4 regions of the Lottiidibacillus patelloidae genome follow, and region 1 is predicted to be linked to each of the others. Evidence: riboswitches for the same ligand, from Rfam matches in the RefSeq annotation. Region 1 holds a riboswitch; each other region holds the start of a gene.
The links. A riboswitch is a leader RNA that binds a small molecule or an ion and turns the genes downstream of it on or off. The one in region 1 is predicted to bind cyclic di-GMP.
Positions count from the first base shown of each region.

Region 2: linked by a shared signal. The riboswitch ahead of CIB95_RS12045 (S8 family peptidase) and the one ahead of CIB95_RS10545 (HD-GYP domain-containing protein) in region 1 are both predicted to bind cyclic di-GMP.
Region 3: linked by a shared signal. The riboswitch ahead of CIB95_RS05785 (type II secretion system protein) and the one ahead of CIB95_RS10545 (HD-GYP domain-containing protein) in region 1 are both predicted to bind cyclic di-GMP.
Region 4: linked by a shared signal. The riboswitch ahead of CIB95_RS09185 (hypothetical protein) and the one ahead of CIB95_RS10545 (HD-GYP domain-containing protein) in region 1 are both predicted to bind cyclic di-GMP.

Region 1 covers NZ_NPIA01000005.1:106,648-110,403, reverse strand. Annotated here, with positions in the region: gene CIB95_RS10550 (class I SAM-dependent rRNA methyltransferase) at 1-1,012, opposite strand, end outside; gene CIB95_RS10545 (HD-GYP domain-containing protein) at 1,141-1,737, opposite strand; cyclic di-GMP riboswitch class II at 1,754-1,838, opposite strand; cyclic di-GMP riboswitch class II at 1,871-1,955, opposite strand; gene CIB95_RS10540 (nucleotide sugar dehydrogenase) at 2,302-3,576, shown strand; gene CIB95_RS10535 (WecB/TagA/CpsF family glycosyltransferase) at 3,607-3,756, shown strand, end outside.
Region 2 covers NZ_NPIA01000006.1:157,810-161,565, forward strand. Annotated here, with positions in the region: gene CIB95_RS12040 (DUF2269 family protein) at 9-446, opposite strand; gene CIB95_RS16245 (hypothetical protein) at 600-758, shown strand; cyclic di-GMP riboswitch class I at 999-1,072, shown strand; gene CIB95_RS12045 (S8 family peptidase) at 1,209-2,849, shown strand; gene CIB95_RS16635 (S8 family serine peptidase) at 2,895-3,756, shown strand, end outside.
Region 3 covers NZ_NPIA01000002.1:338,159-341,914, reverse strand. Annotated here, with positions in the region: gene CIB95_RS05800 (GspE/PulE family protein) at 1-354, shown strand, start outside; gene CIB95_RS05795 (type IV pilus twitching motility protein PilT) at 363-1,403, shown strand; gene CIB95_RS05790 (type II secretion system F family protein) at 1,404-2,612, shown strand; cyclic di-GMP riboswitch class II at 2,715-2,798, shown strand; gene CIB95_RS05785 (type II secretion system protein) at 2,816-3,427, shown strand; gene CIB95_RS05780 (prepilin peptidase) at 3,504-3,756, shown strand, end outside.
Region 4 covers NZ_NPIA01000004.1:130,132-133,887, forward strand. Annotated here, with positions in the region: gene CIB95_RS09175 (protein adenylyltransferase SelO) at 1-1,052, shown strand, start outside; gene CIB95_RS09180 (EAL domain-containing protein) at 1,248-2,246, shown strand; cyclic di-GMP riboswitch class I at 2,481-2,566, shown strand; gene CIB95_RS09185 (hypothetical protein) at 2,633-3,328, shown strand; gene CIB95_RS09190 (HD-GYP domain-containing protein) at 3,418-3,756, shown strand, end outside.

The DNA.
Region 1 (3,756 bases):
CGACAATTACTCCATTCTCCTCTGTAATATCAATTGCTTCTTTTAGTAGATTTTTATAATCTTTTGAAGCACTAAAGGTGAATTTTTTTGAGCGTGCAAAACTAGGTGGATCTAGAATAACTAAATCGAATTTCAATTGTTTTCTACTTGCATATTTAAAGTAACGGAAGACGTCTTCTACAATAATATCTTGTTTTTCATGGTCTATACCGTTCAGTTGAAATTGTTCAATCGTTTTACTTAAACTTCGATTAGCTAAGTCGACACTAGTTGTTTTGGTAGCTCGACCTAATGCTGCAAAAACAGAAAAAGCACCGGTGTATGAAAAGGTATTTAATACTGTCTTTCCTTTTGCATACGTATCTCGAATTTTTTTACGCACTTCTCTTTGGTCAAGAAAAACCCCTACCATTGCCCCTTCATTTAAGTAAATCGCAAAATTTACCCCATTCTCTTTTACAATAAGAGGAAATTCAGCTCTTTCTCCTTCTACGAAGCCATCTTCTTCAATAAATTTCCCACCTGAGTTGAATCGCTTCTTTTGATATATCCCTTGATATTGTCCTAGTTTTGTTAGTGCGGTATATACATACTCTTTATACTTATATATGCCTTCACTGTACCAGTTAACTAAATAAAAGCCATCATAATAATCAATAGTGAAACCACCAATTCCATCTCCCTCAGCATTAAAGAGACGAAATGCTGTTGTATCTTCACTATTAAATAACACTTTACGATTTTCAGCCGCATCTTTTATTTTTTTTTCAAAAAAAGCTTGGTTAATAATTTCATTCCTATTATTTGTTAAAACCCAGCCATACCCTTTGTTTTGCTTTCCTAAGTAACCTTTTCCTAAAAAAGAATTGTCTTCAGCTATCAGTTTAAAAAGCTGCCCTTCCTTTTGTAAGGTATTTACATTACTAATAGCATCTTTTGTTATAAGTGGATACCCACTTTTGTACATTTTTTCATATTTAGGTTTCACTTTTAACGTTACTTCTACTTCCATTCTCGCCATCCTTCATCGTTCTATTGTTTGATTTCATTTTGGCATAAAAAGCAAATAAAATAAAATAATGTAATTAAAATAGTGCAAAGATCTATGTGTCTGAAATAGACTCTCTATCTCTGATATTCTTACTGTACTTGTACAAAGCTTTGAAATTTTGTCACTAACTCTTGATCGTAAAAGTGTTTGCACGCACTTAGTTCTTCTAAGGCTAGCTCGACCGAAATCGCCTTAGCATATGCGCGCTTTGCTGTCATTGCTTCAAAACTATCAACAATTCGTATCATTCTTACATTCATACTAATGTCATAATTTTTGAGCCCTGCAATATAGCCTGATCCATCTATATTTTCATGATGATGCAAAATCATTGAATAATCAACGTCATCAATTTCGAGTTCTTTAACGATCAAGTCACTATATAATGCATGTTTTTTTAATTCTTCCCACTCTAATTCGCTTAGTTTTCCTTGCTTCTGTAAAAGGTTACTATTTATGAATATCTTACCTATATCGTGTATTAGTGCGGAATTTTTTATTATTTTACGTTTTTCAATTTCTATATTTATACTCTTTGCGAAGTCATCTAATATATTTGCCACTCTCACAGAATGGAAGTATGTTGCTTCATCATGCATTCGTAACTTTTCTAGTAAAAAAGGAATTTTATATTCATTTTTTGTTAATGCACTTTCACTTCTTAACTGTTGAAGTAATTCATACAAATTAAGCCCTCCTATTATATAGAAGAGTCGGTTGCGCTACTTACTCAAGATAGCTTAAGCGCCCAAGTATATCGCCATCTGTCATAGTATCTCTTTTAACTAAATTATTAAACTATTTCAAAAAAAAATGACTCTAAAGCAGAGTCGGTTGCGCCACTTACTCAAGATAGCAAGGCGCCCAATTTATGTCGCTATCTGTCAAAGTATCTCTTATAAATTATAATCATCATTTTTTTACCTTTAAATAATATACCACAGAAGCTGCTACTTTTCCTTATGTTTAAAAATATTGTCGAATTTTGCAGAAGGATATTTGTTTAGCCCTACGGAACTAATTTTAGAACTGATAACGAATAGTATTGATTAAATATTAATTGATATTATTTTATTAATTTATAATTTTCTATTACAATCAATTATTAAGTAACTTCTTTTAATGGTATTTTCATTATCATATGCTTATACTATAAGAAGGTATTTTTAGGTTTCATATTTATGATTTTCATTAAACAATCTATTAAATTTTTTATATATCTAATTGATCACTGAAGGGAAGAATTTTTTATGTTTAATAAAGTATGTGTTGTTGGATTAGGATATATCGGATTACCAACTGCAGTAATGTTTGCTAATCATGGAGTTAAAGTACATGGGGTCGATATAAATGAGCGTACTGTTAAGCTTATTAGTAATAAACAACTTCATATTGAAGAAGAAGGATTGCAAGAAAAGTTAATTACAGCAATAGATACTGGCAATTTAACAGTATCGACTACACCAGAAGAGGCTGATGTATTTATAATTGCCGTTCCTTCACCAATACGTGATGATAAATCTGCTAACTTAGAATACGTCCGTTCTGCAACAAAAGCAATCGTTCCGTATGTAAAACCAAATAATCTTATCATTTTAGAATCCACTGTACCGCCAAGAACTGTTGAAGATGTGATGATCCCGGTTCTAGAAGAAACTGGTTATGTCATTGGTGAAGAGCTATTAATTTCTCACTCCCCAGAAAGAGTAATTCCTGGGAAAGTGTTTAAGGAATTAGTTCAAAATGACCGTATTGTTGGTGGAATTAATAAACGTTCTGCTGAAGCTACTAGAGACCTTTATAAAGTTTTTGTTGAAGGTGAAATTCATCTTACTGATGCAACTACTGCAGAAATGGTAAAGGTAATGGAAAACACTTATCGTGATATAAATATAGCTTTTGCCAACGAACTAGCTAAAATTAGCGAGAATGTCGGTGTTAACGTGTGGGAAGCCATTAAATTAGCAAATTATCACCCTCGTGTTAACATTCACTCTCCAGGCCCTGGTGTAGGTGGACATTGTATAGCTGTCGACCCTTGGTTTTTATATGAGTTACAACCAGATTTAGCTAAAATGATACATTTGGCAAGAACAACGAATGATAATATGCCAAAGTTCACAGCTGAGAAAGTTAAACAAACATTAGTTAATAAAGGCATTTCACATGGAAGAGTAGCTGTTTTTGGCCTAGCATTCAAAGGTAATATTGACGATATGAGAGAAAGTCCATCATTACAAGTTCTACAATATTTAGATGAGCAGGGCATTAATTATACAACGTATGACCCTCATATTACTGAAAATCAATTACCTACTCAAACGCAAAACTTACAAGAAGCTGTTTCTCATGCTGATATGATTTTAGTGTTAACGGACCATAATGAATTTAAAAATTTTGAGCCTGCTGAAGTAGCAGAAGCATTGCGCACAAAATTAATACTTGATACAAAAAATTGTTTGGACCATAAGAGATGGGAAGCTGCTGGGTTTGAAGTTTCATTACTTGGTAATGCTAAATCATAATATATAATACGAATTATTAAGGTGAGTGAAATGAAAGAAACTTATTTAGGTGTTAATGTATCAAACTTAACGTATTCTGCCCTAATTGAAGCTATTTTTGCTGATATAAATAAAAAGAAGAAATCAATGATTGTCGCGATCAACCCTGAAAAAGTTATGAAGGCTCAAGACGATCCTGAG
Region 2 (3,756 bases), on a different contig from region 1:
GTTTTTCCTTATAATGGTTTCCAAATCATTAAGATGATAATAAAGACGTCAATTGTTGATGCTGTAATCATTAAAGGTTTCAATCCTTTTTTTATAGTCCAGTACGTTTCAGGAATTTCCTCGCTTTTTACTTCGCACACTACATTTAATGCGTTTTGTATTCCAGGTAAAATTTTAATTACATAAATGAGAACGGCGGCTAATAGTAAAACGATAGCTGTAATATACCAACCCTTAAGAAAAAGGTCAGTATTTAATGCTCCCATTCCTAAACCTGTTAGAAGTAACAATATAGAGCCGAATTTAGGATAGTTAGCTCCTTTTTGAATGAGACGTAAAGCAAGGGTTAATTCGCTTACTTTTTTAGGTAACGCAAGAATGAATGGGAAAAGAAACGTAGCTCCAATTCCTGCAATTGCAGATAAGATATGAATAGATAATAACATTTTGTAAAGAATAATTATCCCTCCTAAAATAAAGTTGAGGAGATTCAAAAGAAGATTAAACTACTAATATTTATTAAACTGGCGTAGCGATTATACATAAAAATGCATGAAAATCTTTAAAAAGCACATTTTATTAATGGAGGTGCAAAGCTAATGAATGAAAAGAAAAAAATTGAACATGATGAGGTTATGACCGATAAAGACCTCATTGTCGAAAAAGGAATGCCGCCACAAATTTTAGCAAGACATGAAAATGACAGTAATCCAGATGCATATGACTTGCGTGATCCTCAACAATTAAACGCTGAATAATTTCGGAAGGATGTCACTTCATGATAAGTGTGCATCCTTCTCTATTATATTAGGTTAAATTTAAGATTTTTTTAATAATATTCTTAAGAATAATAGGGTTAAGACCTTTGTAACTAGTAATTTTACAAAAACTAGTATTTTGTCGAACGAAAGTTATAGAAAAATAGTAGACATGCTAGTAGCTATGTACTATAGTATAATTATTGGAAAAATAATACTACATAAGGAAAAATTCCAAATCATCGAGAAAGGCAAAGCTAGAGAAATCTAGTGACGCAAAGCTATAGGGGCTTCACTGCCAGCCAGCTTTCGAAATGATTAGGGTTTAATTAGTCTCCTAACTTCTAAGAAAAATTACATCATGCGCATGGACTGTTGACCACCTAGTCATTAGTCTATTTTTTTTGTGTCGCTTGATGTTTTTTCTTATGGAAGAAGGGAGATTTTTTTGTGAAAAAAATTAAAGCATTACTTGGTTTAGCAGCATGTGCAAGTATGATTTTAGTGAGTGTACACAGTGGACAAGCTAGTTCTGTATTACCATTAGGTCAAGTTAAACAGCAAGATAACTTAGAAACTAGCAAAATTCATCCTAATTTAGTAGATCTTCTAAATACGAATAGAGAGGGAACAGTCAATGTTATCGTCTCTAAAAAGCCAGGTTCTACTGGGGTATTAGAAACTGCAAAATTATTAGGTGCAACAATTAAGTCTGAATGGGAATTCATTAATACGTTTTCAGCGGAAATTAAAGTTAGCTTATTAGATGAGTTAGCAGCACATGAAGGTGTGTTAGTAATTAATGAAGATAGTAAAATTGTTTCTACAGGATTTGATGTTACAAATAGTTCTGATGTTGCTGCCATTCAAAACACATATAACTCTGCTGTTCAAGTAGAAGGTGCTTGGGCAAGAGGGATTACAGGAAAAGGTGTCACGGTTGCAGTTGTAGATAGTGGGGTTTCACAATCGGAGAGGAATGACTTCGGCGAGCGCTTAATTGGGCGTGTTACCCTAAATAGTAATGTTCAAGATGAATTCGGCCATGGTACTCACGTTGCTTCAATAATAGCAGGTGACGGAACAGCAAGTAACGGAAAATACGTAGGTATTGCTCCGGGAGCAAATATTTTAAGTGTTAAATATAGTAATGCAAATGGAATGTCAACAGAAGCTGATTTAGTAGATGCGCTACAATGGATTTTTGAAAATAGACAAGATTATAACATTCGTGTAGTTAATATCTCTTCAACAGTTGGTACAAAGTCAAGGTATACAGAAAGCGCAACGGCAGCAGCTGTTGAATTATTATGGGCATCTGGAGTAGTAGTTGTTACTTCGTCTGGAAACAATGGTTATGACTCTTGCTCAACTTGTTCTGCACCAGCGAATGATCCATTTGTAATCACTGTAGGGGCAGTTGATGATAATGGAACAGAATACTTAGGTGACGATTTCCAAAAACCTTGGTCAAGTAAAGGTGTAACAATGTCAGGGGTATCTAAACCAGAAGTAATGGCACCAGGAACGAACATCGTTGCCTATATGCCATATGGCAATAACAGAAATGTTAAACCTGAAAATGTAGTTGATGGCGCTTACTTTAAAATGGGTGGTACATCGATGGCTGCTCCAGTAGTATCTGGTGTCGTTGCTTTGATGCTTGAAGCGAATCCAGACTTAACACCTAATCAAATTAAGTGGATCTTACAAGCTACGGGAAGAGATTATTTAGAATTTAAAGACCGCTTCTTACGCCAATTAAGTAAAGAACAAAAAGATAATTTAGATATTGATAACGTTCACCATAGTTATCGAGCTTACAGTAGTGGAGATTACGGAATTGTAAATGCTGATGCAGCAGTTTACTACGCAGTTAATTATCAAACAAGTTCGATTCCTAGTGCAAATATGAATTTCACGTTCTCACCAATGATTTGGGGGAATGATTCGAATGTAACGTTCAGTAATGCGACATGGTCAAATGCGACATGGTCGAATGCAACGTGGTCAAATGCAACATGGTCAAATGCGACATGGTCAAATGCGACATGGTCAAATGCGACATGGTCAAACGTTTATTGGAAATAAAAAATTGATGAAGCCTAGTAAAGGTAGAAGAAAGGGGGCTTACACATGAAGCTCTTAAAAAGTATTTTTGCTATAACGACAAGTTTTATTATGTTACTTTCAACAGCACAATCGGTTTCATATAGTGCTCCTAATAAAAATGAAATAGCTAAGCCTTCAGCAGTAAATGCAGAGATGAATAAAATTCATCCTGCATTACGAGCTGTCATGAAAGATAGTTCTCAAGATATCGTCAGTGTCATTGTTGCAAAAAGCCCTAATAATAGTGCAGTTGATACAGCTAAGTTATTAGGGGCAACTGTGAAGGCAGAATGGGAATTTATTAATGCTTTTGCTATTGATATAAAGGCTAGTATGTTAGATGAATTAGCAACCCTATCTGATGTTTATATGATTACTGAAGAAGGGCATGTTATGTCGACAAAAGAGAAGGATGAGGGAACTACAGACGATAAAGTTGCCAGTCCTTTTGATGGAAGTATCATTGAGAATGCTTTTAATGCATCGGTTAAAGCTGACAAAGTATGGGAAAAGGGTTATACAGGTCAAGGTGTCACAATTGCTGTCTTAGATACAGGGATTTATGAAGGTCCTAACAGCGATTTTAATAAACGATTAATTAAATCGGTAAATGTGAACCCGAACGCATCAAATGGCGCTGACAAATATGGTCACGGTACCCATGTTGCAGGAATCATTGCTGGAGATGGAAAAAATAGTGGTGGCAAATATATGGGAATTGCGCCTGATGCAAATTTAATCAGTGTTAAATTTGCAGATGATAATGGAATGTCATCGGAAATGGATTTATTAAATGCACTACAATGGGTGTATGAAAACAAAGATGAATACAACATTCGTGTTGTAAATATTTCATCTACATTAGCAACAAAGCAACGTTATCAAG
Region 3 (3,756 bases), on a different contig from region 1:
ATCTCGCAACGATTAGTTCGTAGAATTTGTAAAGATTGTGCTGTAGAGCAAGAAGCTTCGAGAAGAGAGCAAGAAATTTTTGCTAAGCGCGGATTGAAAATCGAGACAGTGATGCGTGGTACAGGCTGTGGAAATTGTAATATGTCAGGATATAGAGGACGCATCGCCATTCATGAAGTTTTAGTGATGAATGAAGAAATACGTAATCTCTTATTAAATAATCGACCAGTTTCAGAAATCCATGAATTGACGAAAAAATTAGGAATGATTTACTTAACAGATGATGGTTTATTAAAAGTAAAGCAAGGACATACAACGACTGAAGAAGTATTACGCGTTGCACTAAGTGAGTAGGTGAAAAGGTGAAAGAGAAAATAGATCATATTCTAAGAGCATCAAATCAACTTAAAGCATCCGATATTCACATTACTGTCGGTGTTCCACCAATTTTTCGTATTAGTGGTGATTTAAAAGGATTTGGAAAAGATATTGTAACGAAAGAACAAACCGCACAAATGGCAAAGTCAATTATGTCAGAAGAAAAATGGGAAGAGTTCCAAGAAAAAGGGGAAATAGACTTCTCATATAGTATTCCTGGCTTTTCCCGCTTTCGAGTAAATGCCTTTAACCAACGTGGTAGTGTTGGTATTTCAATTCGAATGATTCCAACGAAAATTCCGAATATTGATGACTTAAACATGCCACAAGTCGTGAAAGATATGACAAAGAAACCACAAGGACTTATTCTTGTAACAGGTCCAACAGGTAGTGGAAAATCAACAACATTGGCTTCAATGATTAATTATATTAACCAAACGATGTCTAAACATATCATTACACTGGAAGATCCAATTGAATTTGTTCACAATCACGGTAAGAGCATTATTAATCAACGAGAAGTTGGGGCAGATACACAAAGTTTTAATAACGCATTACGTGCCGCATTAAGACAAGATCCTGATGTCATTCTCGTCGGAGAAATGCGTGATTTAGATACAATTTCAATTGCAATAACTGCAGCGGAAACAGGTCACTTAGTCTTTGGTACGTTACATACGCAAAATGCGCCATCTACCGTTGACCGAATTATTGATGTATTCCCATCAAGTCAACAAGAACAAGTCCGTGTCCAATTGGCATCAGTTCTAGTTGGAGTCATTTCACAACGACTTTTCCCAACAGTGGACAAAACTGGACGAAGAGCTGCAACGGAAATTTTAGTTAATAATTCCGCAGTAGCTAACTTAATTCGAAATGAGAAAATTCACCAAATCGTAAACGTCATGCAAACGTCAAAAGCGACGGGCATGCATACGCTTGATATGGATATACAACGTTTAATAGATACTGGACAAGTTGCCGCTGAAATAGCTGAGCCGTTTTTATCTGAGGGGGCAAAGTAGATGCCGCACTTTAAATATGAAGGCCGTGATATAAAAGGCGGCAAAAAATCTGGTAAATTAGAAAGTGACTCGAAAAGAGAGGCACTAGTTAGCTTAAAGGAAAAAGGAATTCGCGTACTTAAAATTGAAGAAGTAGAGCTTAATTGGTGGGAAAAAGATATATATATTGGAAACCCGGTCAAGATGCAAGATTTTGTAGTTTTTTTAAGGCAGTTTGCCACGCTTCTAAAAGCAGGTGTTACGGTCGTTAAATCTACAAACATTCTTGCACACCAATCTACGAGTAAACCGTTTCGTAAAGCTCTATTTGCCATTGAAGAAGATTTACGTACAGGAATTTCTTTTTCCGAAGCTTGCGGAAAACATAGTAAAATCTTCCCGTCATTATTTACGAACATGGTTAAAGTGGGAGAAGCTGGTGGTAACTTAGATGATACACTGGAAAACTTGGCAGACTATTACGAAAAACAAGAATCAACCCGTGCAAAAGTAAAAACTGCACTCGTTTACCCAGCGTCTATCGGTATTTTTGCCTCAGGAGTTATCATTTTCTTACTTGTTTCCGTCGTACCGACATTTGTTGGCATGTTTTCTGACTTCGGAGCTGAACTTCCATTTATCACGCGTTTCGTTATGGGAGCAAGTGAATGGATGCAAAGCTTTTGGTGGTTAATCATCGTTGTCATTATCGCTATCATTATATCTCTCAAATATTTACGTAGTAATAATAAATCAAGATATTATATGGACTTAATTGCTTTAAAAATACCATTATTCGGAACGATATTACAAAAGGCAGCAATTGCTAGATTAACGAGAACTTTAAGCTCATTAGTTGGTAACTCAGTTCCGATCCTACAAGCAATATCCATCGTCGAAAAAATCATTGGCAATGAAATAATGGCTAAAGTTTTACGCGAATCACGCATCTCTTTGGAAGGGGGAAACTCCTTCACAGAACCATTGGAAAAACATTGGGCTTTCCCGAAATTAGTAACGCAAATGATCGCTATTGGTGAGACGTCTGGTGCATTAGATACTATGCTCGGAAAAGTTGCAGACTTTTACGAAACGGAAGTAGAAAACGCAACGGATAAATTAAAAGCTATGATTGAGCCAATTATGATCGTCAGTTTAGCTTTAATCGTTGGTGGAATTGTCCTTGCCATTGTCGTTCCAATGTTCACAATTTTCGACCATGTCGGCTAGGAAATTTGAACTAAATCTATCAAATTGTCGAATTTGGTAAATTATTCTGAAATGTAAAATTTTTGCTAGTTTTTTGTAGAAATATACTATATAATAAGATTAATCATTGGCGGAAGTGATGAAAATCTATCTTTATGTGGGCACTTTGATAGATTGGAACGAGTAGTGCAACCGGCCAATATATAAAAAAGGGGGAAACACAAATGAAGAAATTATTAAACAATGAGAAAGGTTTCACACTAATTGAGTTACTAGCTGTAATCGTAATTCTAGGAATTATCGCTGCAATCGCAGTACCAAGTATTTCAGGAATTATTGATAATACCAAGAAGGATGCTCACTTAGCTAATGCAGAAAGTATGATCGATGCAGCTAAATATGCTGTAGCTTCTGAAAATGATGTCTTACCGACTGGACACTTAGACAAAGTATATTTTTCACTAACTTGGTTGGAGGAAAATGGTTATGTTGAAACTTTAGAAGACCCAGATGGAGGGGTATACGCTAAAGAAGCTTCTGCAGATGTAGTAAATCCAGTAGCTGCAGATGGCACCAAACGCTCTACAAAACCTGCAACGGGTTCATATGTTTTAATTGAAAAAGTAGAAGTTTCTGGTAAGGCACCAAAATATAACTACTATGTGTATCTAAATGGGTCTCAACGCACTTTAATATCTATAGCTGATGCTACTGCTACTGATGATATTTCCACTTTTTATGATGAAGAAACACAAAATGGTCCTGTTTTAGAGTCGAAGTTATCTCGTGACATGATTATTGAAAACCAAACTCCAGCTCCAGTTCCAGCTGGTTAATTAAATTGCAAATATAAAAATATAGAATGAGGATAACCCCCGGGTTATCCTTATTCTATATTAGGAGGTGCATCCAATGGATTTTTTCATAATCTTTTATTCTTTCATCTTAGGTCTTTTAATAGGTTCGTTCCTTAATGTTGTCGGATTACGCGTGCCTTTAGGCAAATCGATCGTTAAACCACGTTCTGCTTGTACGACGTGTAAACGTACATTAACAGCAACTGACTTAATTCCTGTAATTTCTTTTTTGTTTTTTGGAGGAAAATGTAAAACGTGTGGCGAAAAGATAAGTATAATGTATCCTACTGTCGAATTATTGACTGGGT
Region 4 (3,756 bases), on a different contig from region 1:
TTATTAGTGAAGCAATGCACGGTTTAGGAATACCAACAACCCGTAGTTTAGCTGTTGTTACAACAGGTGAGGAAGTAATCCGTGAAAAAGTACTCCCTGGGGCAATTTTAACTAGAGTAGCGGCAAGTCATATTCGCGTCGGAACATTTCAGTATGCAAGAGGTATTGGTAAAATAGAAGAACTTAAAATCTTGGCAGAATATACGATAAAGCGTCACTATCCAACCATTGAGGATGAGGAAAACCCGTATCTATCTCTCCTTCAAGAAGTAATTAAAAGACAAGCGCAGTTAATTGCAAAATGGCAACTAGTTGGTTTTATTCACGGTGTTATGAATACTGATAACATGACAATAAGTGGTGAAACGATTGACTATGGACCGTGCGCATTTATGGATACATACGATCCTGCAACAGTATTCAGCTCGATTGATCGTGAAGGTCGCTATTCTTACAAAAATCAACCTTATATTGGTGGTTGGAATCTAGCAAGGTTTGCTGAAACATTATTGCCACTTTTACATGAAGATGAAGATGAGGCAATTAAGTTAGCACAAGAAGCGATTTCTAATTTCACCACGTTGTATCACATGAATTGGCAAAAAGGCATGAGAGAAAAATTAGGTTTATTCAATGAAGAAATAGAAGATGAAGCACTGATTGATCAGCTGCTTGGCATGATGGAGAAATATCATGCAGACTACACGAATACGTTTGTAGCGTTAACGCTTGATAAGGTAAAAGGAACGGATATGTTTGCAAGTGAAGCATTTATTTCCTGGAATAAGCGTTGGCAAGAAAGACTAGAGAGACAAGAAGAAACAATAGAGGATGCAAAAGAATTAATGAAAAAAAGTAATCCAGTTGTTATTCCTCGCAATCATAAAGTTGAAGAAGCATTAGAAGCAGCAGTGGAAAATAGGGATTACTCCGTTATCGAAAATTTATTAAAAGTATTGGTAAATCCTTATGAATACACGTTGGAAAGGGAAGATTATTGCAAACCGGCTGACCCTTCCGCCGGAAATTATCAAACATATTGTGGAACATAACTAGTGGAGAGCCTGTGCAAGGCTCTTTTTTATGTTTTATATTTGTTTGTAAAAAAGAGGAAGTACATAATTCTATTGTATTTCTTTTTTTTATGGTCTAATGAGTATAGAAAAAGAAGATTATAATTTTGAACCTATCTATAGATGGAAAGTTAGAAAAAAGACATAGATAGCGGTCAAGAGGAGAAAATTTATATGAATTGTAGCAGTTGTATCGTAATGGATGTGCTATTTGAAATAAAAATGGAGGGAGAAGCTAATCTTTCTCTCCTAAATGATGTTATCCTCCATTTAAATAGAGAACATGGAATTGTCAAATTTGATGATAATATTTTAACGATAAAAGAAGCATCTGTTAGAGAATTTGTTTATTTTTGTAATGACCATATGGAACCTGAAATGGTTTATTTTCGAATTGACAACGAAGACTGGAAACCTATTAAACAAATTAACGCTGTGATTGACGTCCAATGGATTGACGAAATTATTATTAAAGAATTAGTAACTTGCTATTATCAACCAATCGTCAATGGTAATGAAGAGATATATGCTTATGAACTTTTAGCTCGTTTTCAACACGAAGACGGTTCAACGTTATATCCAAACGAAGTCTTTGCAGCGGCAAAAGAGCGAGGTAGGCTTTATGCTTTAGACCGTCTATGTCGAATGAATGCTGTTAAGGCTGCAGCACGTATCGATAAAAAAGCTTTTATCAATTTCATCCCAACCTCCATTTATTCACCAGAGCATTGTTTAAAGTCAACAGTTGCATTAGCAAATAAATTAAATGTAGATCCGTCAGAACTTGTTTTTGAAGTAGTAGAAACGGAAAAAGTAAATGATATAGATCATCTGAAAAAAATATTAGCTTATTATAACGAAAAAGGGTTTAAATACGCGCTTGATGATGTTGGAGAAGGTTTTAGTACTACGGAAGTATTGGCTGACCTTAAGCCTCACTATATGAAGTTAGATAGGCAATATGTAAACGGAGTCGCAAATGATATAACAAAGCAAAAAAACGCACTGTCTTTTTTGGAGCACGCTTTAATGAACGGATCTACACCTTTGGCTGAAGGAATCGAAGTGAAAGAAGATTTTGAATGGTTACAAACAAAAGGATATCAACTTTTTCAAGGTTACTTATTTGGGAAACCATCTCCAACACCGATCAAGCATACGAAAAAAGTGTAAGGCACTCATTGCTCTACACTTTTTTGTGCAATCAGGGACCATAAATGAGATTCAATTTGACATACAATCTATTAATAACATTCTCTAAATATATATTAGCAATATATATTGGTATTTATCGACTAAATATGCCAATATTCGCAAATGAATATATGAAATTATTTAATAAAATAGTAGATTTAGGAAATAAGTAGGTCTATAATAGAATTATAATAGATTGAATTAATAGAATAAACTAAAAAAGGGCAACCTATTCGAAAGAATATGGACGCAAAACTAGAGGGGCTTCAGTAGTAATACTATGCCAGCCAGTTGCATCGATACCCTTTCGCAAAAGATGGGGTTATTTTTTTAGGAATTCAGTATAGTATAGGGGGATTATAAAGATGAAAAAGTTACTTGCATTATTCTTTTCTACAATTTTAATTTTCACAACATCTAGTCCTATCTTTGCATCTGAGAAAACTAACTATGACGAAGCGTTAGAAAAAATAGAAGAGACAAATCTTAAAATTGATGAGGAAATTGCAAAAGCAGTAGAAAAATCTGACGAGCTTCAAGCTAAGTATCTTTTAGAACTTCGAGAACTTGAAGAAGGTGAAGAAGTTGTAGAACTGAAAATTGAAAAAGAGGAAGTTACTGCAGAGTATGTTTCTACTAAAGATCAACAAAAGAAGGAAAAGTTAAAAGAGAAATTAGCTAAAATAGATGAGAAATTAAAAAAAGAAGAAGATAAAATTGATAAAAAGATTGAAGAGCTTAACACGGAACTAAACGAACTTACAACACAGTTAATGGCGGAAGCTGATGAAGAAGATAAAAAGAAAATCATAGAAAAAATAGAAAAAATAGAGGAAAAGTTTAATAAGAAATATGAAAAGTCAAAAGAACTTACAGAAAAGTATACAGAAGAGCTTGACAAAATAATTTCTGATGTCTTCAATAAAACATTAGAAATGTCGGCTAAAACAATCGAAGAGGCAGCAGAATTAGGTGTTATTGCCGAATGTAGCTGGAAACTAGTACGTTTTGCTGATCGTGAGGCGTGGATCGATCCTCTCCGTGTTATCGGAATAAAGTAATATTATTTTTAGTCATCATGTTAAATTAAAAAAGAGTTCATTTTTTCGGACTCTTTTTTCCATTTCATGTATTCTTTGAGGTGAATACTATGCAAGGATTTAAATTAGGTAAAAAGGGAACATACATAGAAAAAGTTAAATTTGATACTAATGAGATAAGCTTGCTTTCTCGTGGAGATGGAGTAGAGATAATGACCCATTCCATAAAGAAGGATAAGCTTTTTTATGCATTTCCTTCTGAAAATGCAAACGTGCTAGAGTTCTTTTATGTGCTTAGTGGGGAAATCCTTTGTGAAATTGATGATAGTAAGGTGACAATCGGGCCAGAGGAGTATTTTAAAATTCAAAATATACCTGAACCAATCCATTTTAAGGCTCTATCAGACGTTCATTTACTATGGGTTAGCTCTGAACCAACCTTTGGACAA